One region of the Kitasatospora sp. NPDC048545 genome, then DNA from elsewhere that is predicted to be linked to it. Evidence: riboswitches for the same ligand, from Rfam matches in the RefSeq annotation. Region 1 holds a riboswitch; each other region holds the start of a gene.
What was found. A riboswitch is a leader RNA that binds a small molecule or an ion and turns the genes downstream of it on or off. The one in region 1 is predicted to bind cyclic di-AMP.
Positions count from the first base shown of each region.

Region 1 (7,041 bases):
GGGTGCGCCGTCGCGTGGTCGGGCTGGCCTCGGACGCGCTGGGCGGCCTGCCGCCGGGTGAGCTCCCGCAGAGCCTGCGTCAGTACGTGAAGTTCACCCCGGCGCGGCGGGCCAAGTACGCGGCCACGGCGCTGGCGGCCGCGCTGGAGGCGGAGCCGGCCTTCCGGGTGCGGATAGCGGAACGGCTGCGGCTGGGGCAGCCGGACCTGGTGCGGGCGCTGGAGTCGGGCAGCGTCCCGGGCGCCGCCGATCCGATGGACGTCGCGGCCGCCGCCTACCTGGTGCGTTCGGCGGGCTGGAGCCGGCTGGTCGCCGAGGTCGGCGAGGAGGCCGAGCGGGCCGGCGCCGAGGACGCGGCCGCCGAGGCGTCCCGGCTGGTGGAGAAGCTGCAGGCGGAGCTGGCCGAGGTGCGGGCCGCCGCGCGGGCGGACCTGGAGCGTCAGCGCGCGGAGTCCGAGGGCGTCCGGCGGGAGGCCGAGTCGCTGCGCAAGAAGGTGCGGTCGCTGGAGAGCGACACCCGCCGGGCGCAGGCGGAGACGCGCCGGGTGGCCGGGGAGCTGGAGGCCCTGAAGGCCCAGGGCGCGGCCGAGCGCAGCGCCGCCGAGACCGAGGCGCGGCGGCTCAAGCACCGGGTCTCCGAGCTGGAGACCGCCGCCGAGCAGGGCCGCCGGTCCGCCCGCGAGGGGCGCAGTGTCGAGGACATGAGGCTGCGGCTGCTGCTGGACACGATGTTGCAGTCGGCCCAGGGGCTGCAGCGGGAGCTGGCGCTGCCGGTCTCCCAGATCCGCCCGGCGGACCTGGTGGAGGCGGTGGTGCCGGGGGCGGCCTCCCCGCACGACGTGGCCCGGCGGGGGCTGGCCGAGGACGACCCGGCGCTGCTGGACCAGCTGTTGGCGATCCCGCAGGTGCACCTGGTGGTGGACGGCTACAACGTGACCAAGACCGGCTATCCGACGCTGCCGCTGGAGCAGCAGCGGATCCGGCTGTTGGGCGGGCTGGCGATGCTGGCGCAGCGCACGCAGGCGGAGGTCACCTGCGTGTTCGACGGGCAGGACCTGGACGTCCCGGTGATGATGGCGCCGCCGCGCGGGGTCCGGGTGCGGTTCAGCCGGACCGGGGAGACCGCGGACGAGCTGATCCGCCGCCTGGTGCGGGCGGAGCCGCAGGGCCGTCCGGTGGTGGTGGTGTCCGCCGACCGGGAGGTCGCGGAGGGCGTGCGGAAGGCGGGCGCGCGCCCGGTGGCGTCGGTGCTGCTGCTGAACCGGCTGGCCCGGCCCTGAACCGGGCCGGGCGGGATGACGCCTGCTCAGCGCCGGTTTCGCGGTGGTGTGCGGGTCCGGTGAAGTCGGTGTGGGAAACGGAGTTCACGCCTTCGGGGGAGTGGCAAAACCGGTAGATCCGCACTAGGGTCTGGCGTCAAACCTATTTTCCGGAATCTCATCCAATCGGGTGAGTCCGTTGGAAGAAGGAGCCGGTCTCTTGGCCTCCCACCGCCGTCCCAAGCAGCCGAGCCGCGCGCGGGTCTCCGTGCTCACCGCTGCCGCTGCGACCGCGGTCGCCCTCTCGGCCCAGGTGGCCGCGCACGCCGCGCCGCAGCCGAACAAGACGGACGTCAAGGCGCAGATCGACCAGCTCCAGGAGGAGCAGGAGCAGGCGGCGGAGAAGTTCAACGGCGCCAAGGAGCGGTCCGACCAGCTGCGCAAGCAGGCCGACCAGCTGCAGGACCAGGTGGCCCGCGGCCAGGAGCAGATGACCCAGCTGCAGGGCGGGCTGGCCGAGGTCGCGGGCGAGCAGTACCGCACCAACGGCATCGACCCCTCCGTCCAGCTGATGCTCTCCTCCGACCCGTCCGGCTACCTCCAGAAGGCCTCCACCGTCCAGCAGGCCAGCGCCAGCCAGGCCGAGGCGCTCAAGGGGCTGCTGGACCAGCAGCGCCGGCTGGACCAGGAGAAGTCCGAGGCCGCCGCCGTGCTGGCCTCCCTCGACACCACCACCAAGGACCTGAACCAGGCCAAGGCGGACGTCAACACCAAGCTGCAGGCCGCCCAGGACCTGCTGAACTCGCTCAGCGCCGCCGACCGCGCCGCGCTGAAGGCCCAGCAGGCGCAGGACGACCGGGCCTCGCGCGGCAGCGACCGGGTCGACCTGAGCAACCTGCCGCCGGCCAGCGGCTACGCGGCCGTGGCCGTGGCCAAGGCGATGAGCAAGCAGGGTTCCCCGTACGTCTGGGGCGCCACCGGGCCGAGCACCTTCGACTGCTCCGGGCTGATGCTCTGGGCGTACGGTCAGGCGGGCGTCTCGCTGCCGCGCACCTCGCAGGAGCAGGGCCACTACGGCACCGCGGTGCCCGGGCTGGCCGCGGCGCAGCCCGGCGACCTGGTCATCTACGGCGGCGACATGCACCACGTCGGGATGTACATCGGCAACGGCATGGTGGTCCACGCGCCGCACACCGGTGACGTGGTGAAGGTGATGAAGGCCGACGCGATGCCGATCAACACGATCCGCCGGGTCTGACGGCCCGACACGCCGGAGAGGTTCGACCGGCCCCTGTGATCCGCACCACCCCCGTCGGGGGTGGTGTTCAGGTTTTCGAGCGTTTTGCGACCAACGGGTGAGACCTGATCAGCCTTGCGTACGGCAATGGTCACCATCGGTCATTTTCACAAAGGAACTTGGGTAATCTTCCGTCTTTTTTCTGACAAGGATTTGAACCGATCACGGTTCAGTTACTAGGGTCATGCCCCAGAGCACCGCAGTGTCGATCACCCAGCCAGGGTGGCAGCGGTGGTCACCGTCGAGTTCGCGAGGCAGCGGGGCAGGTCGAAGCGACTGCCCGACAGGGGAGCCCAGCAAGCGGGGGCGCTGCGCAGCGGAGCCGGGGAACCACGTTCCTCCGGGGTGAATCGGCGCCAGGTCGGCCGGTGGAACGGCCGTGAGGCGTCGTAGGGCATGCTTCCGGCCCGAACCCGTCAGCTCACCCGGTAGGCGGACGTAGGAAGAAGGAGCCCGCCTTCGTGGCGTCCCATCGTCGTCCCAAGCCAGCAGGCCGCGCCCGCGTCTCGATCCTGACCGGTGTCGCTGCCGCAGCCGTCGCCCTCTCCGCGCAGTCCGGCGCGCACGCCGACCCGCAGCCGACCAAGGACCAGGTCAAGGAGCAGGTCGACCAGCTCAACGTGCAGGCCGAGGTGGCGACCGAGCAGTACAACGCCGCCCAGGAGAAGCAGCAGACGCTGGAGAAGCAGGTCTCCGGTCTTCAGGACCAGGTGGCCCGCCAGCAGGAGCAGGTGACCGACCTGCAGGGCGGCCTGGCCCAGATCGCCGGGGAGCAGTACCGCAACGGCGGCATATCCCCGACCGTCCAGCTGATGTTCTCGTCCAGCCCGGACAACTTCCTCACCCAGGCCGGCACGCTGAACCAGGCCGGTGACACCCAGAAGAACCAGCTGAAGCAGCTCCAGGAGCAGCAGCGCAAGCTCGACCAGGACCGCGCCGAGGCCCAGGGCAAGCTCGCCGAGCTGGAGTCGACCACCCAGCAGCTGAAGGCCTCCAAGGACGAGGTCCAGAACAAGCTGAAGGCCGCCCAGGACCTGCTCAACACCCTGACCGAGCAGGAGCGCCAGGCGCTGCGCGCGGCCGAGGAGAAGGCCGCCGCCGACGCCAAGGCCCAGGCCGACGCCGCGAAGGCCCAGCAGCAGGCCGCCGACCGCGCCTCGCGCGACAACAGCCGCACCAACCTGTCGGCGCCCTCGTCCACGCCGGCCGGCGCGCTCCCGGCCCCCGGCAGCTCGCGCGGTGCCGCCGCGCTCTCCGCCGCGGCCTCCAAGGTCGGCAGCCCGTACGTGTGGGGCGCCACCGGCCCGGGCTCCTTCGACTGCTCCGGCCTGATGGTCTGGGCGTTCAACCAGGTCGGCGTCTCGCTGCCGCGCACCTCGCAGGAGCAGGCGCACGCCGGCACCCGGATCGGCACCGACCTGTCCCAGGCCCAGCCCGGCGACCTCCTGATCTTCTTCGGGGACGCCCACCACGTCGGCATCTACGCCGGCAACGGCCAGGTGCTGCACGCTCCCAAGCCGGGTGCGTCGGTCCGCTACGAGGCCGTCACCAACATGCCGCTGAGCGGCATCGTGCGGGTCTGATCCCCGCTCGGCGCCTCCGGGCCCGGTCTTCCATCACGGAAGGCCGGGCCTGCGGCTTTTCCGGCTGCTCGGGCTGATGTCCGATTAGGAGTCAAATATTCGGGTCCGGAGGGGTTTGGACTCGCTTGCCCGGACTCGCTAACGTCTGCCACCGGACTCCCGCTCGACGGCCGCCCGCAGTGGGGCGGCGGCGGGGCCGAGCCGCCGGATTGGAGCCGTTGCCGCCATGCCCGTGCACCGCCGTTCCCAACTGCTCGCCCGCGCACTGGTGCTGACGGCGGCCGCCACCACCGCGCTCGGCGTCGCGACCGGAGGCAGCGCCCAGGCCGCTCCCGGCAGCCCGGACCCGACCGACCGCAAGGAGGTCAAGGCGCAGGTCGAGCAGCTCTACGAGGAGGCCGAGCAGGCGTCCGAGAAGTACAACGCGGCCCTGGAGGCCCAACGGCGCCTCCAGGGCGAGACCACGATCCTCCAGGGCGAGATCGCCGTCGCCCAGGACCAGCTCAACGAGCTGCGCGGCAGTCTGGCGACCGTGGCCGGGGCGCAGTACCGCGGCGGAGGGATGGCCCAGGCCGCCCAGCTGATGCTGTCCTCCGACCCGGCGGGGTACCTGGCCCGGGCCCGGACCATGGGCCAGGAGGCGCAGCGGCAGCATGAGACGCTGCACGAGCTGGTCGCCCGCGAGCGCCGGCTCGACCAGCGGCGCGTCGAGGCGACCGGCAAGCTCGCCGAACTGGACGAGGCCCGCCGCTCGCTCGCCGACAACAAGCAGCAGATCCAGCAGCGGCTCGCCGAGGCGCAGAAGCTGCTCAACGGCCTGGGCGCCGGCGAACGGGCCAGGATGACCGCCCAGGACGCCCGGGACGCCGAGCAGCGCGCCACCCGCGGCACCGACCGGCTGGACCTCGGCTCCGCCCCGGCCGCCTCCGAGCGCGGGGCGGCCGCGCTGGCCGCCGCGGTGCGGATGGTCGGGGCTCCGTACGTCTACGGAGCCACCGGGCCCCGCGCGTTCGACTGCTCCGGTCTGATGTACTACAGCTGGCGGCAGGCCGGAGTGACCCTGCCGCGCACTTCGCAGGCCCAGGCGTACGCCGGCCGGCGGATCAACCTCTCCGAAGCGCGACCGGGAGACCTGGTGATCTTCTACCGGGACATGCACCACGTCGGCATGTACGCCGGCGGCGGCGTGATCGTGCACGCCCCCTACCCGGGCGCCAAGGTCCGCTACGAGAGCGTCAACGCCATGCCGGTCTCGGGGGTGGTCCGGCTCTGAGCGCCTCGACGTCCGGCCCCCACGGGCCGCACCCGATAGACCTGCCCCGTCGCGCGCTGTCGCGGCGGGGTGCGCTGCTGCTCGCGGCCGGCGGGCTGGCCCAGCTGTCGCTGCCGCCGGTCGCCCCGGCGGCGGCACCGGCCCGGCAGGCGGCCGATCGGCGCGCCGAGGTGGCCGCGGTGCTGGCGGAGCGGGCACGCTCGCTGCCGGCCCGTTCGGGGCTTCCGGTGGTCGGGGCGGCGTACCGCAACCTGGTGCTCGCCGCGGGCGGCGGGCCGGACCGGCTGACCGCCGCGGCCGACCTGGTGGTGCGGATCGCCGGGTACGACGACGACCCCGTGGTGTACCCGCGCCGGATCGCGCTGACCGGGGCCCAGGACGGCTGGCGGGTCGAGCGCGAGGAGAGTGCGAGCGGGCCGCCGGCGCTCTGGGACTTCGGCCCCGTACGGTCGGCGCCGGGCGCGCACTGCCTGGTGCTCGGGTCGGCCGACGGACCCGACCCGGCCGGACTGGTCGCGGTGGGGGACCGGGCGGTACCGGCCGTCGAGGAGGTCTGGGGCGGGGCGTGGGCCGGTCGGCTGCTGCTCGAACTGCCCGCCACCGAGGAGCAGTTCGCGCGACTGTTGGAGGTCGACCCGGCGGGCTGGGCGGGCATGGCGGCGGTCACTGTGGCCGCCCCCGGCGCGCCCCGGCACACCCCGGCGGACCGGGTGCTGGTCAACCCCGAGGCGTACGGGCGCCTCAGCGACTTCGGCCGGCAGGTGGTCATCACGCACGAGGCCACCCACGTCGCGACCAGGTCCGACACCCGGGCCTGGACGCCGCTGTGGCTCTCCGAGGGCGTCGCCGACTGGACCGCCTACCGTGACTCCGGCCGCAGCCCGCAGCAGATCGCCCCCGAGCTGGCCCGGGACGTCGCCGCCGGGCGGCTGCCCGCCGACCTGCCCGAGGACCGGGACTTCGCCGCCGGGGCCGCCGGCATCGCCCAGGCCTACGAGCAGTCCTGGCTGGCCTGCGAGCTGATCGCCCGCCGCTACGGGCCGCAGCGGCTGGTCGCCTTCTACCGGGCGGTCGGCGCGGCCGACGGGACGGACGAGGATCGCGAGCGCCGTACGGACCGGCTGCTGCGCGCCGAACTGGGCGTCGGCCTCGGCGAGTTCGCCAGGCTCTGGCAGGCCGAGGTGGCGGCGCTGAAGGACTGAGGCCGACGGCCGGAACCGACGGCCGGAGTCCGGCCCTCCTGCTCGGGCCCGGCCCGGCGTGGCCGGTTCAGCGCCGCTGTTCGGCCGGCGCGCCCGGGTGGTCGATGCCGTCCAGCAGGTCCTGCTCGTACGCGATGCCCGGGCGCACCGGGTAGCCCGCGGCCGGCAGCGCGGCCGGGTCCCGGTCCAGCACCACCGTCGGCGGCAGCGGTGCCTCGCCGCGGGTGGAGCGCCACAGCCGGACGCAGGAGAGCACGGCGGCGGCCACCAGCAGCAGGTTGCGCAGGGCCAGCACGGTGATCGCGAGCGGGTCGCTGGCCAGGACCTGGGTGAACATCGTCGGGAACTCGACCAGCGTCAGCGGGCAGGCGATCAGGATCAGCAGCGCCACCGGCCGCTGGCTGGTGCCGCGCACGGTCAGGCAGAC
Region 1 covers NZ_JBEZIQ010000038.1:55,310-62,350, forward strand. The annotation lists gene AB0D10_RS30350 (NYN domain-containing protein) at 1-1,280, shown strand, start outside; gene AB0D10_RS30355 (NlpC/P60 family protein) at 1,480-2,517, shown strand; cyclic di-AMP (ydaO/yuaA leader) riboswitch at 2,854-3,007, shown strand; gene AB0D10_RS30360 (NlpC/P60 family protein) at 3,018-4,139, shown strand; gene AB0D10_RS30365 (NlpC/P60 family protein) at 4,366-5,412, shown strand; gene AB0D10_RS30370 (hypothetical protein) at 5,592-6,614, shown strand; gene AB0D10_RS30375 (glycosyltransferase family 87 protein) at 6,682-7,041, opposite strand, start outside.

Region 2 (7,041 bases), on a different contig from region 1:
TCGCCGTTCTACGCCTCGCCGCAGGCGGACGCGGGCTACGACGTCGCCGACTACCGCGCGGTGGACCCGATGTTCGGGACCCTGCTGGACGCCGACGCCCTCATCCGGGACGCCCACGGCCTGGGGCTGCGGATCATCGTCGACCTGGTCCCCAACCACTCCTCGGACCAGCACGAGTGGTTCCAGCGCGCCCTGCGCGAGGGCCCCGGTTCCCCGCTGCGCGACCGCTACCACTTCCTCCCCGGCAAGGGCGAGGAGGGCGAACTGCCGCCCAACGACTGGGAGTCCATCTTCGGCGGCCCGGCCTGGACGCGCACCGAGAACCCGGACGGCACCCCCGGCGACTGGTACCTGCACCTGTTCGCCCCCGAGCAGCCCGACTTCAACTGGGACAACCCGGCGGTCGCCGACGAGTTCCGCTCGATCCTGCGGTTCTGGCTCGACATGGGCGTGGACGGCTTCCGTATCGACGTCGCCCACGGCCTGGTCAAGGCCCCCGGCCTGCCCGACCTCGGCGGCTCCGACCAGCTCAAGCTGCTCGGCAACGACGTCATGCCGTTCTTCGACCAGGACGGCGTGCACGAGATCTACCGCAGCTGGCGCAGGATTCTCGACGAGTACCCGGGCCAGCGGATCGGCGTCGCCGAGGCCTGGACCCCGACCGTCCAGCGCACCGCCAACTACGTCCGCCCGGACGAGCTGCACCAGGCCTTCAACTTCCAGTACCTGGGCACCGACTGGGACGCCGCCGCGCTGCGCGAGGTGATCGACCTCTCGCTCGACTCGATGCGCCCGGTCGACGCCCCCACCACCTGGGTGCTGTCCAACCACGACGTCACCCGGCACGCCACCCGCTTCGCCAACGAGCCCGGCCTCGGCACCCAGATCCGCACGGCCGGCGACCGCGAGCTCGGCCTGCGCCGCGCCCGCGCCGCCACCCTGCTGATGCTCGCGCTGCCCGGCTCCGCGTACGTCTACCAGGGCGAGGAACTCGGCCTGCCCGACGTCACCGACCTGCCCGACGAGGTGCGCCAGGACCCGTCGTTCTTCCGCCAGGCCGGGCAGGACGGGTACCGCGACGGCTGCCGCGTCCCGATCCCGTGGTCCGGCACCGAGGCCCCGTACGGTTTCGGACCGGCGGCCGGCGGGCCGTCCTGGCTGCCGCAGCCGGCCTCCTGGGCGGAGCTGAGCGTCGAGGCGCAGACCGGCGACCCGACGTCCACCCTGGAGCTCTACCGCAGCGCGCTGGCCGTCCGCCGGGCGCAGGCCGACCTCGGCGCCGGCACCGGGGTCGAGTGGCTGGACGGCCCCGAGGGCACCCTCGCCTTCCGCCGCGGCTCCTTCGTCTGCACCGTGAACACCACCGGCGAGCCGGTGCGGATCGCGGCCCCGGGCACGCTGCTGCTCGCCTCGACCGACCTCGTGGTGGACGGCGGCGAGACGGTACTCGCTCCGGACAGCACCGGCTGGTGGGCGGTCTGACGTGGTTGCAATAGGCTCTGGGACCGTGACTACGGCGCGACTCTCAGACATCGCGGCACAGGCGGGGGTCAGCGAAGCCACCGTCTCCCGCGTGCTCAACGGCAAGGCGAACGTCTCCGCCACCACCCGGCAGACCGTGCTGGCGGCGCTCGACGTGCTCGGGTACGAGCGGCCGACCCGGCTGCGCCAGCGCAGCGCCGGACTGATCGGGCTGATCACACCGGAGTTGAGCAACCCGATCTTTCCCGCGTTGGCGCAGGTGATCGAGCAGACGCTCAGCCGGCACGGCTACACGCCGGTGCTGTGCACCCAGACCCCGGGCGGATCCACCGAGGACGAACTGGTGGAGATGCTGGTCGACCGGGGGGTGGCGGGCATCGTCTTCGTCTCAGGGCTGCACGCCGACAGCACGGCCGACCACGACCGCTACGCGCGGCTGGCCGGGCGCGGGGTGCCGTTCGTGCTGATCAACGGCTTCAGCGAGAAGATCGACGCGCCGTTCATCTCGCCGGACGACCGGGCCGCGATGTGGATGGCCGTCCAGCACCTCGCCGAACTCGGCCACGAGCGGATCGGGCTGGCCGTCGGGCAGCGCCGGTACGTGCCCGTGCTGCGCAAGATAGAAGGCTTCACGGCGGCGATGCGGGAGGTGTTCGGGCGCACTCAGGAAGAGGCCGAGGAGCTCGTCCACCACACGTTGTTCAGCGTGGAGGGCGGGCACGCGGCGGCCGGAGCGCTGCTCGACAAGGGCTGTACGGCGATCGTGTGCGGGAGCGACATGATGGCGCTCGGGGCGATCCGGGCGGTGCGCCGGCGCGGACTGTCGGTGCCGCAGGACGTGTCGGTGGTCGGCTTCGACGACTCGCCGCTGATCGCCTTCACCGAGCCGCCGCTGACCACGATCCGCCAGCCGGTCGAGGCGATGGCCACGGCGGCGGTGGACGCGCTGCTGGAGGAGGTCGGCGGGAACGCCGTCCAGCGCGGCGAGTTCATGTTCCAGCCGGAACTGGTGATGCGCGGATCCACGGGGGCCTGCGCACGCTGAGCGCCGGTCGCAGGGCCGACGGAAGGGCCCCGGAGAGCCAGTCGCTCCCCGGGGCCCTTCGGCGTGCGCCCGGTCAGCCTTGCCGGGCGGTGGGGCGGTCGGAGGTGGGGCGGTGGCCGTCGGCCGCGTCGCCGGTACGGGTCTCGGTGCGGCGGCTGCGGGCCGGGCAGTCGCGCAGGACCAGTTCGACGACGTCCTGCGGGTTCCCGGCGCCGGAGAGCATCGTCGCGTCGATCGCGCGGTTCGCGTCGAGTGTGAGGGTGGCACGGGCCATGTGACTTCTCCTCGGGTGCGGAGCGGCAGCACGCCCGTCGGGGCGGGGTTTCACCACGGGGATACGCCGGAACCCCCGGGGAGAGGGACCAGACTCTCTCCGGGGGTGGCGGGTGGTCGGCGTTCGGGCGGACCGCCGAGAGGTGACAGATGACAGCTGACAGATGTTGAAATCTGTCAGCTGTCATCTGTTACACGTCAACTGTTACGTGTCGGCTGTCGGCTGGTACCCGTCGGCCGTCAGCCGGTTCGTCGTGCTCAGACCCGGCCGGCGAAGTCCGGGGCCCAGTTGGCGATGGTCTGCTCGCGCACGCCCGAACTCGGGTTGGCGGCCTCGACGTACTTGCCGCCGCCGACGTAGATCGCGACGTGGTAGACGCCCGAGTCCTGGCCGTTGTTGGACCAGAACAGGAGGTCGCCCGGCTGCAGGCTGTCCAGCGAGACGTGGGTGCTGGCGGCGGCCTGGTCGGCGGCGACGCGCGGGACGGAGACGCCGGCGGCGCGCAGCGCGGCCTGGGTCAGGCCGGAGCAGTCCCAGCCGCCGTTGCCGGTGCCGCCGTAGACGTAGGCCTGGCCGACCTTGGACTCGGCGAAAGAGACCGCGGCGGCCATGCTGCCGGTGGCGGCCGGGGCCGGGGCCGGGGCCGGGGCCGCGGCCTGGGTCTGGGTCTGGGCGGCCGGCTTGGCGTTCACGGAACCGCCGTTCGTGGACTGGCCGGACTTCTGCGAGCGGTTGAACCAGGTGAAGTCCGAGCCGGACTTGTCGGTGGAGGCCGACTTCGGGCCCTGGGCGTGGTCGCCGAAGGACAGGTGCTGGCCCGGGTAGATGCTGTCCGGACCGTCGGTCAGGGTGCCGCGGTTGAGCTCGTACAGCCGCTGCCAGCCGCCCTGGACGTGGTTCTTGTCGGCGATCGAGGACAGCCAGTCGCCCGCGACCACGGTGTAGTCGCCGTCCTGGGCCCACTGCTGGTGCTTCTGGGTCCAGTTGCCGGTGGCGGAGTCGGTGGTGGCGTTGGCGTCGTCCTGGGCGGGAGCGGCGGGCTTGGCGGCGGGGGCCTGGGCAGGCTTGGCAGCCGGGGCCGCGGCGGCCGGGGCGGCCGGCTTGGCGGCGGCCGAGGTGTCGACGGCAGCCGGGGCGCCGCCCTTGGTCAGGCCGGCCTGGACCGAGCACACCGGCCAGGCGCCGGGGCCCTGCGAGGCGAGGACCTTCTCGGCGACGGCGATCTGCTGGTCCTTGGTGGCCAGGTTGGCCTGCGAGGCGTACGAGGTGCCACCGAAGGCGGCCCAGGTGCTGGAGGTGAACTGCAGGCCGCCGTAGAAGCCGTTGCCGGTGTTGATGGCCCAGTTGCCGCCGCTCTCGCACTGGGCGACCTTGTCCCAGGTGGCGACGGAGGCGGCGGAGGCGGTGCCGGAGACGAGGCACGGGACGGTGAGGCCGACGCCCGCGACGCCGATGGCGGCGATCACGCGGCGGGTGCGGCTGGACAGGCGGGTGCCGTTGGTGGGCAGCATGAAGACGTGGTCCTCTCCCACGCCTGCGAGGTGAGCTGTCGGATTCGGGCTGGAGTTGCCCGGCCGCGCTTGGCGCGGCTTCACCCCTAGCCCTGAACCGTTCCGGGAACGGTCCGGGGCGACTTACCTGTGGGTCCCCCGCTCCTGCCGTGGTGCGTTTTCGCGCTGCCAGGACATCCGACGGCAGGACTCGGCGTCGCGGATGAACTGGGTCCGTGTGGTCACGAACGGGGAGCACGTTAAGCAGACTTAAGTTCAAACTGCAAACAGCTGTGACGCCCATCACGGTTTAGTGGGAACTGCCAAAATGGCGCGTATCCATGATCGTAAATGATCGTTTTTCGGCAATCGCGTTGCGGATATCCACAACTGGCTCGGTTTCAGGAATCGCGTGACGGTGCGTCGAGGTGCGCGGTGGCGCATCGGTCGAGTCGGGGGAGTGGCCGGAGTTCGAGCGCTGATGAGTGTGCTCCCCTTTTCCTTGCAAATGACGCAAGAACGGACAATCTCCATCATTGCCGCGTAGCTCCGTTAACCCCCGAAGGTTCCTGTGGCCACTGAAACTCCCGTAACCTCCACAATCGTCACAACCCCCACAAATCTCCTGTGGGGGCGCGAGGGTACGGCGAAGGGCCCGGAACGAAATCCGTTCCGGGCCCCGTGTGCGCGCCGGCGGGCGCGCGGTGTCGCTTACTGTCCGGCAGGCCCCTCGGCGGCCGCGTGGGCCCGTCGGGTGCCCTCTGCGGCCCCCTCGGCCTCGGCGGCGGCAGCCGCCTCCGCCTCGGCCCGCGCCAGCTCCTCCGGGGAGGGCGCGGGCAGCGCGGCCAGGTAGGTGGAGGCGATCAGCTGGCCGACGGTCGGGTACGCGCCCAGCGGCGCCGCCGACGGGCAGCCGGTCTCCTCGGCCGCGGTGGCGAGCAGCTCGGAGTCGGCCTCCGGCCCGATCACCAGCGGGGCCAGCGCCGGGCGCTGCGCGCCGGTCTCCCTGAGGTGGTTGACGGCCGCGGCCACCGAGCCGGGCACGTCGAGCGCGGCGGCCACGACCGGGATGGCCAGCCGGGCGGCCAGCAGCACGCCGGTGATGCCGGCCGCGGCGGCGGCGTCCTCGCCGCCGACGGTGGTCAGGACCACGCCGTCGGCGGCGGTCGCGATGGCGAACAGACGGGCTCGGTCGGCGCGCGCCAGTCCGGCCTCGGACAGTCGCACGTGCACGGCCTCGGCCAGGAGCGGGTGCGGGCCCAGTGCGTCGGTGACGGGCGCGCCGTACTCGGCAGCGAGTGCGTGGAGTTCGGGCAGGAAACCGTGCGGTCCGGGCACCAGCGGCACCAGGACGGGCATCGGCAGCCCGGCCTCGGCGGCCGTGGCCAGGAGTTCGGCGACGGTGCGCTCCTCGCCGCCCTCACCCTCGGCGGACTCGCCGGGGAGGTATCCGGCCGTGGCCTGGACGCCGTTCTGCTCGCTGCGGACGATCGAGAGCAGTTCCTCGACGACCGAGCGGGACTCGGGCCCGGCGGTCGCGGGTACGGCGAGCACCAGGGCCGGGGCGCCGGAGGGAATCTCGGGGCGCTCGGGACGACGGTGGCGCCCCCGCGCACGGGAGCCTGGAGTGCGGACGGGCAGTGGCGCGCCCGGGATGGCTGCGGTGCTCATGCCGGAGATCGTAGGACATCGGCCCGTCCGGCCTGCAGTCGGCTGCCGTACGGGTTTCGCGCAGCGGCGGTGCGGACCCGGTGTCCTCGGTGGGCCGGTCCGGGCGGTTTGCCCGCAATCCGGACATTCTTCGCCCAACCCCCGTGCGGGCGCGGGCCATTGCCTTGACGTACGCCGCGAGGCGCTGCGTTGCACCCGCGGTGCGTGAGATGTCTCACAGCCCGGAGGTCGCCTGACGGAGGGTCACGGCGGCGCGACTCCCGGCATTCGAAGATCAACATTCAGGGGGGATTCGCTCACGGCCGGTTATCGCGACCCCGACGATTCAGTCGGCTATGTCCGTTTACGTACCGTCAGGAGAAGGCCCCGTGAAGAGTTCGGGGCCGCCGGTGAAAGGCCTCGTGCACCTGCAATGTCCCGTGCTGATGCACGTGCACTGCAGCTATCATCGCGTCAAGTGAGGCGTTGTGCCGGACCGGTACGGGGCCGGTCCGTTCGTTCGGCGGTGCCGGGGGCGCCGCGCTGGACAACAACTCCGGAGCTCTTCGGGAGACTTCTATGCACGACTCGCAGGACACTCACGGCTCGCACGACACCTACAACGGGATGGCCGCGGCCGATCTCCGGGGAGTGGTCTGGCAGAAGAGCCGGCACAGCAACTCCCAGGGCAACTGCGTCGAGTTCGCGGCCCTGCCGGGCGGCGACGTGGCGATGCGCAACTCGCGCTTCCCGGACGGTCCGGCGCTCATCTACACCCGGGCCGAGATCGCCGCCCTGCTGCTGGGGGCCAAGGACGGGGAGTTCGACCACCTGGCGGTCTGACCAGCCGTCCTGTTTCACCATCGGGGGGCCGTCGTGGGTGCCGACACCACGACGGCCTTTGTCTTTTCCGCAGCCGTTTCCGCCACCGTTTTCGGAGCCGCCCCGAACGGGGCCGTTTCCGCCACCTTTTCCGGAACTGCCGTAATCGGGGCCGTTGCTTCCGGAGCCGCCGTAATCGGGGCCGCTGCTTCCGGAACTGCCGTAATCGGGGCCGTTGCTTTCGGGACCGCCGTAATCGGGGCCGTTGCTTCCGGTGC
Region 2 covers NZ_JBEZIQ010000002.1:13,914-20,954, reverse strand. The annotation lists gene AB0D10_RS02210 (glycoside hydrolase family 13 protein) at 1-1,482, shown strand, start outside; gene AB0D10_RS02205 (LacI family DNA-binding transcriptional regulator) at 1,508-2,527, shown strand; gene AB0D10_RS02200 (DUF2191 domain-containing protein) at 2,601-2,801, opposite strand; gene AB0D10_RS02195 (transglycosylase family protein) at 3,059-4,333, opposite strand; cyclic di-AMP (ydaO/yuaA leader) riboswitch at 4,320-4,477, opposite strand; gene AB0D10_RS02190 (hypothetical protein) at 5,003-5,962, opposite strand; gene AB0D10_RS02185 (DUF397 domain-containing protein) at 6,521-6,784, shown strand.
Region 2: linked by a shared signal. The riboswitch ahead of AB0D10_RS02195 (transglycosylase family protein) and the one ahead of AB0D10_RS30360 (NlpC/P60 family protein) in region 1 are both predicted to bind cyclic di-AMP.

Region 3 (7,041 bases), on a different contig from region 1:
GACCAGCGCCGCCGGCTGCGGCTCGGCCACCTGAGCGCGGCCTGCGCGCTGACCGCCCACGGCGACCAGGCCGAACTGCCGCCCGCCGCCGTGGTGTCGGCCCTGCTCGACGCCTCCCCCGCGGACTGGGCCGCCACCCGGGTCAGCGCGGACGGCATCACCGGCCCCGCCCTCACCCCCGACCGCGCACGGGCCAGCGACCCCGCGCAGGCCCGCCACGGCGCACGGACCGGCGGCCCCACCCCCGCCGACGACGCCCACGGCGCCGGTGACCGGACGCCGGGCCCCCGCCCGGGCCCGGGCACAATGAGCGGGAACCCCAGCCCTCGAAGCGGAGCACGATGAGCCAGACCGTCACCCGCGCCCTGCGCATCCTCGCCCAACTCGGCGAGGGCGAACGCTCCCTCGACCAGCTCGCCGAGGTGCTCGGCGTCCACAAGACCACCGTGCTCCGACTGCTCCAGAGCCTCGAAGAGGAACGGTTCGTCTACCGCGACGCGGCCTACCGCTACCACCTGGGCGCCGGCCTCTTCGCCCTCTCCGGCCTGGCACTGGAGCAGCGCGGCATCCGCCGGATCGCCGCCCCCCACCTGGCCGAGCTGAACGCCGCCACCGGTCAGACCGTGCACCTGGCCGCCTACGAGGGCGGCGAGGTGGTCTACATCGACAAGTTCGACTCCCGCCACCCGGTCAGGATGTACTCCCGGATCGGCCTGCGCGCCGCCCTGCACAGCGCGGCCGTGTCCAAGGTGCTGCTGGCCGACCTGCCCCTGCCGGAGCGGCGCAGGGTGGTGGCCGGGATCGACTTCACCCCGCACACCGAACACACCCTCACCACGCCCGAGGCGCTGCTCGCCGAGCTGGAGAAGGTCGCCGCCCAGGGCTGGGCGCAGGACCACGCGGAGCACGAGGCCTTCATCAACTGCGTCGCCGCACCGATCCGGGACGCCAGCGGCCGGGTCGTCGCCGCCGCGTCCATCTCCGTCCCGGACGTCGTCCTCCCGTACGAGCAGGTGCTGGACCTCCTCCCGCAGCTGCTCGCCACCGCCCGCACCGTCTCGGCCGACTGCGGCCGCCCCGAACACCGCTGACGAACCGTCACGAGATCCGAGGAGTCCCATGCCCCCCGAGCAGTCCCCGATCGGCGAGAAGACCGAGATCCGCACCGAGGGCGCCCCGGCCCCCGCCTGGACCTTCTCCCAGGGCGTGCGCAAGGGCCCGATCCTGCAGGTCTCCGGGCAGGGCCCGCAGGACCCGGCGACGGGCGAGTACCTCCACCACGGCGACGTGAAGGCGCAGACCCGGCGCACCCTGGAGAACGTCAAGGCCGTCGTCGAGGCCGGCGGCGCCACGATCGAGGACGTGGTGATGTTCCGCGTGTACCTCACCAAGCGCGCCGACTTCCCACTGATGAACGAGGCCTACGCCGAGTTCATCGAGGAGAACATCGAGCCCGGTGGAGTGAAGCCCTGCCGCACCACCGTCTTCGTCGAGCTCCCGCAGGAGCCGATGCTGGTCGAGATCGACGCCCAGGCCGTCGTCGCCTGACACCGCGCCGCCCGACGTGCCGAAGGGCCCGGACCGCCCGTCCGGGCCCTTCGGCACGTCCCGGCGCCTGCTTGCCGAACCCCAACCGCGAACATTAGGTTAGGCTCACCTAACTATCTGGAGGTCCGTCCATGAGCCAGCCCACCGGCGACACCGAGGTCCCCGAGCCCACCACCGCCGAACGGATCCAGAGCCTGCTCAGCACGACCTCCTCGCTCGCCGTCCGCGCCCTGGGCGAACACCACGACCTCGACACTCCGGTCTCCGCCCACGGCTCCCGCCTGCGGATGCGCGCCCCGCTGGACGCCCCGCTCACCGTGGCCGCCGCCCACGCCACCGACGGCCTCGCCGTCGTCCTCGACGTCACCGACGTCTCCCCCGTCGCCGTCCGGGACCGCGTCCGCGGCCGGCTCACCCTGGCCGGCCGGCTGCGACTGGCGCACCTCGCCGACGACGGCCTCAGCGTCCACCTGCGCGTGGACGTCGCCCACGCCGTCCTCGCCACCCCGTACGGCACCGGAGCGGTCACCGCCGCCGACCTCTCCCTCGCCGGCCCCGACCCGATGGCCCGCCACGAGGCCGCGATGCTCACCCACTTCGCGGACGACCACGCCGACGCGATCGAGGTCCTCACCCGCCTCCTCGACCCCGCGCTACTCGCCCGGAACCCGGACGTCCGCCCGCTCGCCCTGGACCGCCACGGCCTGGTGCTGCGCCTGGACCACCCCGACGGCCACCGCGACGTCCGCCTGGTCTTCCCCGAACCGGCCCGCGACACCGAGGACTTCGGCCACCGGATGCACGACCTGCTGGCCGCCGCCCAGTACGGCCTGCCGGCCCACCGCGGCTGACCGGACACCCCGCGACCGCTCGCCAGACGAAGCCGGCCCGCCGCCCCTCACCCGACGACCCTCGCCCAACGGCCCTCACCCGACGACGCGGAACCGCCCGAGCCCGGCCGCCGGAGCACCGAACTCCCCACCTGTTCCAGCGCGTTCGGCAGACCCGTCGCCCACCCGCGATCCCCGGCCGACTCACCACCCGCGCAACGAAACCGCCGACGCCGCCGGCCTCGACAACGGCCCGCCCCGCATCGAACCGCCCCGCGCCCCTGCCGCCCCGCCTCCCGGAAGGTCACGCACCCGGAACGTCGCGCCCCGGAAACGGCAGCGCCCCGGAAACGGCAGCGGCCGGCCCGGCTCGCGAGGGAGGTGAATCCCGCGAGCCGGGCCGGCCTGGGCGTGTCCCGCGCCCATGTCCACTGCACGGCGATCATCCGGTCGAGCGGTCACCCGACATGACCATCCCGGAGGACCGATTCGCTCCGCAGCAGTGGTGGTTCCTGAAACCCTGGACCTGATCCCCGGAGGGTCAGAGCGCGACGCCGTGCGCGCGCAGGTAGGTGACCGGGTTGATGTCCGAGCCGTACTCCGAGCCGGTGCGGATCTCGAAGTGCAGGTGCGGGCCGGTCACGTTGCCGGTGGCGCCGGAGAGGCCGATCTGCTGGCCGACGGTGACGGTCTGACCGATCTTCACGCCGATCACCGAGAGGTGCGCGTACTGGGCGTAGTGGCCGTCGGCGAGCTTGATCTCGACCTCGTTGCCGTAGGCGCCGCCGTTGCCGGCCTTGACCACGACGCCGTTGGCGACGGCGCGCAGCGGGGTACCGGTGGAGGCGACGAAGTCCTGGCCGGTGTGGTGGCCGGAGGCCCACATCGAGCCGGCCACACCGTAGGCCTCGCCCAGCACCGGGTTGGCCAGCGGCGCGACGAAGCCGGAGGTGGCGGCGACCGGAGCGGCGGTCACGGCCGTGGCCGGAGCGGCGGTCTGAACCTGGGTCTGCACCGGGGCGGCGGGCTTGGCGGCCTCGGTCTTGACCGTGACCTGGGTCTGCGGCTTCACGGGGGCAACCGGGGCGGCCGGCTTGGCCGGGGCAGCGTCCGCGGACGGCGCGGCGGCCGGCGCGGCGGCGTGGCCGGCGAGGGTGAGCTGCTGACCCGGGAAGATCAGGTTCGGGTTGGCGCCGACGACCGAGCGGTTCTGCTCGTACAGCGCGTGCCAGCCACCCTCGACGTTCTTGACGTCGGCAATCTTGGACAGGGTGTCACCACTGACGACGCGGTAGCTCTCGGACGTGGCGGCCGCGGCGGCCGGAGCAGCCGGAGCGGCCTTCTCGACCGGCTTGGCGGCGGCGACAGGCGCGACGGCGGCGGGCGCGGCCGGGGCAGCGGGGGCGGTGTGGGCCTGGGCGCTCATCGCGGTGACGAGCGGGAGGGCGAAGGAGACACCGGTGACGGCGGTGGCGATGCCGATGCGGGCGGCGCGGGGCAGGACGATACGACGAGCCTGAGCAGGCATGGAAGTTTCCTCTCCGACGCCTGCGAGGTGAGCTGTCGGGTTCGGGCTGGAGTTGCCCGGCCGCATGCGCGGCTTCACCCCGAGCCGGCCCTGGACGCCCGCGCCCTGAGGCGCGAACTCCGGTCCGGCGACTTACCTGTGGGTCCCCCGCTCCTGCCGTACAGAGTTCAGATCGAACCGCCGGGCAGCGGCAGGACTCGGCGTTCCACCCGGCGGATCCGTCCGGACTGGCCGGGCGGTCGCTGAACTAAAACCCATCCGTTCGGGTGAAGCAATGTCGATCTCTTGAAGCCGCAACGATCCCCCCTGGGTCCGGTGACCCTCCGGATGATCCCCAGTACGGTGCGTACACCATCCATTCACCCCGAGCCACTGATCCGCGACCCTGCGCCGAAGTCGGCCACACCGCGCAGCCGACCGCTCACACAGCGCCCCCGCCGCCGACACGCCACCGGTGAGCCTTGTCACGTACGCCCCACGGGGCGCAGGATCAGGCCGTGGCCACCTCCGAGGCCGGCACCCTGCGCCTGGGCACCGCGCAGGGTCGCTGGGTACTACTGGCGACGGTGCTCGGCTCCAGCATGGCGATGCTCGACGGCACCGTGGTGAACGTCGCCCTGCCCCGGATCGGCGCCGACCTCGGCGCCTCCCTGGCGTCCCTGCAATGGACGCTGAACTCCTATCTGCTCACCCTGGCGGGCCTGATCCTGCTCGGCGGCGCGCTCGGCGACCGGTACGGCAGGCGCCGGGTCTTCCTGATCGGCGTGGTCTGGTTCGCCGCCGCCTCCGCGGCCTGCGCCGTCGCACCGAACATCCAGGTACTGATCGCCGCCCGCGCCGTCCAGGGCATCGGCGGGGCGCTGCTCACCCCCGGCTCGCTCGCCATGCTCCAGGCGGTCTTCCACCCCGACGACCGATCGACGGCGGTCGGCCTGTGGTCCGGCCTCGGCGGGGTGTCGGCCGCGGTCGGCCCCTTCCTCGGCGGCTGGCTGGTGGACGGCCCCGGCTGGCGCTGGATCTTCCTGCTGAACCTGCCGCTCGCGGCGGCCGTGATCGCGGTCTCCACCCGGTCCGTGCCGGAGAGCCGGGACGAGAGCGCCTCCGGCCGCTTCGACGCGCTCGGCGCGGTCCTCGCCGCGCTCGCCCTCGGCGCGATCACCTACGCCCTGACCGCCGCCGGCGAGGGCGTGTCCGCCGCGGTCTGGATCAGCGGCGTGCTCGGCGTGGTGCTCGGCGCCGCCTTCGTGGTCGTCGAACGCCGCACGCCCGAGCCGATGCTGCCGCTCGGACTGTTCTCCTCCCGGCTGTTCACCGCCGTGAACCTGGTCACCCTCTGCGTGTACGCGGCGTTCAGCGGCGTCTTCTTCCTGCTGGTGGTGCAGCTGCAGATCGTCGCCGGGTTCTCCCCGCTGGCCTCCGGCTTCGCGCTGGTGCCGATCACCGTGCTGATGCTGGCGCTGTCGGCGCGCGCCGGGCGCCTGGGGAAGCGGATCGGCCCGCGGATCCCGCTCACCGTCGGCCCGCTGCTGTGCGCCGCCGGCGTGCTGCTGATGCTGCGGATCGGCGCCGACTCCTCCTACTGGGCGGACGTGCTGCCCGCCGTCACGGTGATGGGCTGCGGGATGACCCTGCTGGTCGCACCGCTGACGGCCACCGTGCTGGCCGCCGTCGAGGTCCGGCACGCGGGCATCGCGAGCGGGGTCAACAACGCCGCCGCCCGGGCGGCCGGTCTGCTCGCGGTGGCCGCGCTACCGGCGCTGGCCGGACTGAGCGGCGACGCCTACCGGGTGCCGGCCGAGGTCGACGCCGCCTTCCACACCGCGATGCTGATCTGCGCGGGCCTGCTGGCCGGCGGCGGGCTGATCGCCTTCGCCACCGTCCGCGGCAACGTGCTCGACCCCGAGGACCACCCGGTGGCCGAGCCGGACTGCGAGTGGAACTGCGGCACCACTCCGCCGCTCGACCCGGGCCACGTCCGCACGCACGAGGGCCCTGCCACCGGTCCGGCGGCAGGGCCCTCGCCCGAGAGCTGACGCTGCGTCACATCATCGGTGCGTCAACGGATGCGGCACCTCAGAGGATGTCGCCCGGCGCGTACTTGGCGGCCTCGGGGTAGGCGGCCGCGACGGCCTCCACCCGGCGGACCACCTCGGCGACCTGGGCGCCGGCCGCACCGGTGAAGGAGAGCTTGTCGGCCAGCAGCGCGTCCAGCGCGGCCCGGTCGAGCGGGATCCGCTCGTCGGCGGCCAGGCGGTCCAGCAGCTCGTTCTCCCGGGCGCCCGCGCGCATCGCCAGCGCGGAGGCGACGGCGTGCTCCTTGATGACCTCGTGCCCGGTCTCCCGGCCGACACCCGCGCGCACCGCGCCCATCAGCACCTTGGTGGTGGCGAGGAACGGCAGGTAGCGGTCCAGCTCGGCCTCGATCACGGCGGGGAAGGCGCCGAACTCGTCGAGGACGGTCAGGAAGGTCTCCAGCAGGCCGTCGAAGGCGAAGAAGGCGTCCGGCAGCGCGACCCGGCGCACCACCGAGCAGGAGACGTCGCCCTCGTTCCACTGGTCGCCGGCCAGCTCGCCGGTCATCGAGGCGTAGCCGCGCAGGATGACGGCCAGGCCGTTGACGCGCTCGCAGGAGCGGGTGTTCATCTTGTGCGGCATCGCGGAGGAGCCGACCTGGCCCTCCTTGAAGCCCTCCGTGACCAGCTCGTGGCCGGCCATCAGGCGGATGGTCTTGGCCAGGCTGGACGGCGCGGCGGCGAGCTGGACGAGGGCGGTGAGCACCTCGAAGTCCAGCGAGCGCGGGTAGACCTGGCCGACGCTGGTCAGCACGTTCTCGAAGCCGAGGTGCCCGGCGACCCGGCGCTCCAGCTCGGCCAGCTTCTCGGTGTCGCCGCCGAGCAGGTCCAGCATGTCCTGGGCGGTGCCGACCGGGCCCTTGATCCCGCGCAGCGGGTAGCGGGCGATCAGCTCCTCCAGGCGGCGGAAGGCGACCAGCAGCTCGTCGGTGATCGACGCGAAGCGCTTGCCCAGGGTGGTGGCCTGCGCGGCCACGTTGTGCGAACGGCCGGCCATGACCAGCTCGGAGTGCTGGGCGGACAGCTTGGCCAGGCGGACCAGGACGGCCACGGTGCGGTCGCG
Region 3 covers NZ_JBEZIQ010000020.1:37,371-44,411, reverse strand. The annotation lists gene AB0D10_RS20285 (sugar kinase) at 1-345, shown strand, start outside; gene AB0D10_RS20280 (IclR family transcriptional regulator) at 342-1,091, shown strand; gene AB0D10_RS20275 (RidA family protein) at 1,120-1,548, shown strand; gene AB0D10_RS20270 (DUF2470 domain-containing protein) at 1,680-2,399, shown strand; gene AB0D10_RS20265 (LysM peptidoglycan-binding domain-containing M23 family metallopeptidase) at 2,920-3,906, opposite strand; cyclic di-AMP (ydaO/yuaA leader) riboswitch at 3,909-4,046, opposite strand; gene AB0D10_RS20260 (MFS transporter) at 4,404-5,939, shown strand; gene purB (adenylosuccinate lyase) at 5,980-7,041, opposite strand, start outside.
Region 3: linked by a shared signal. The riboswitch ahead of AB0D10_RS20265 (LysM peptidoglycan-binding domain-containing M23 family metallopeptidase) and the one ahead of AB0D10_RS30360 (NlpC/P60 family protein) in region 1 are both predicted to bind cyclic di-AMP.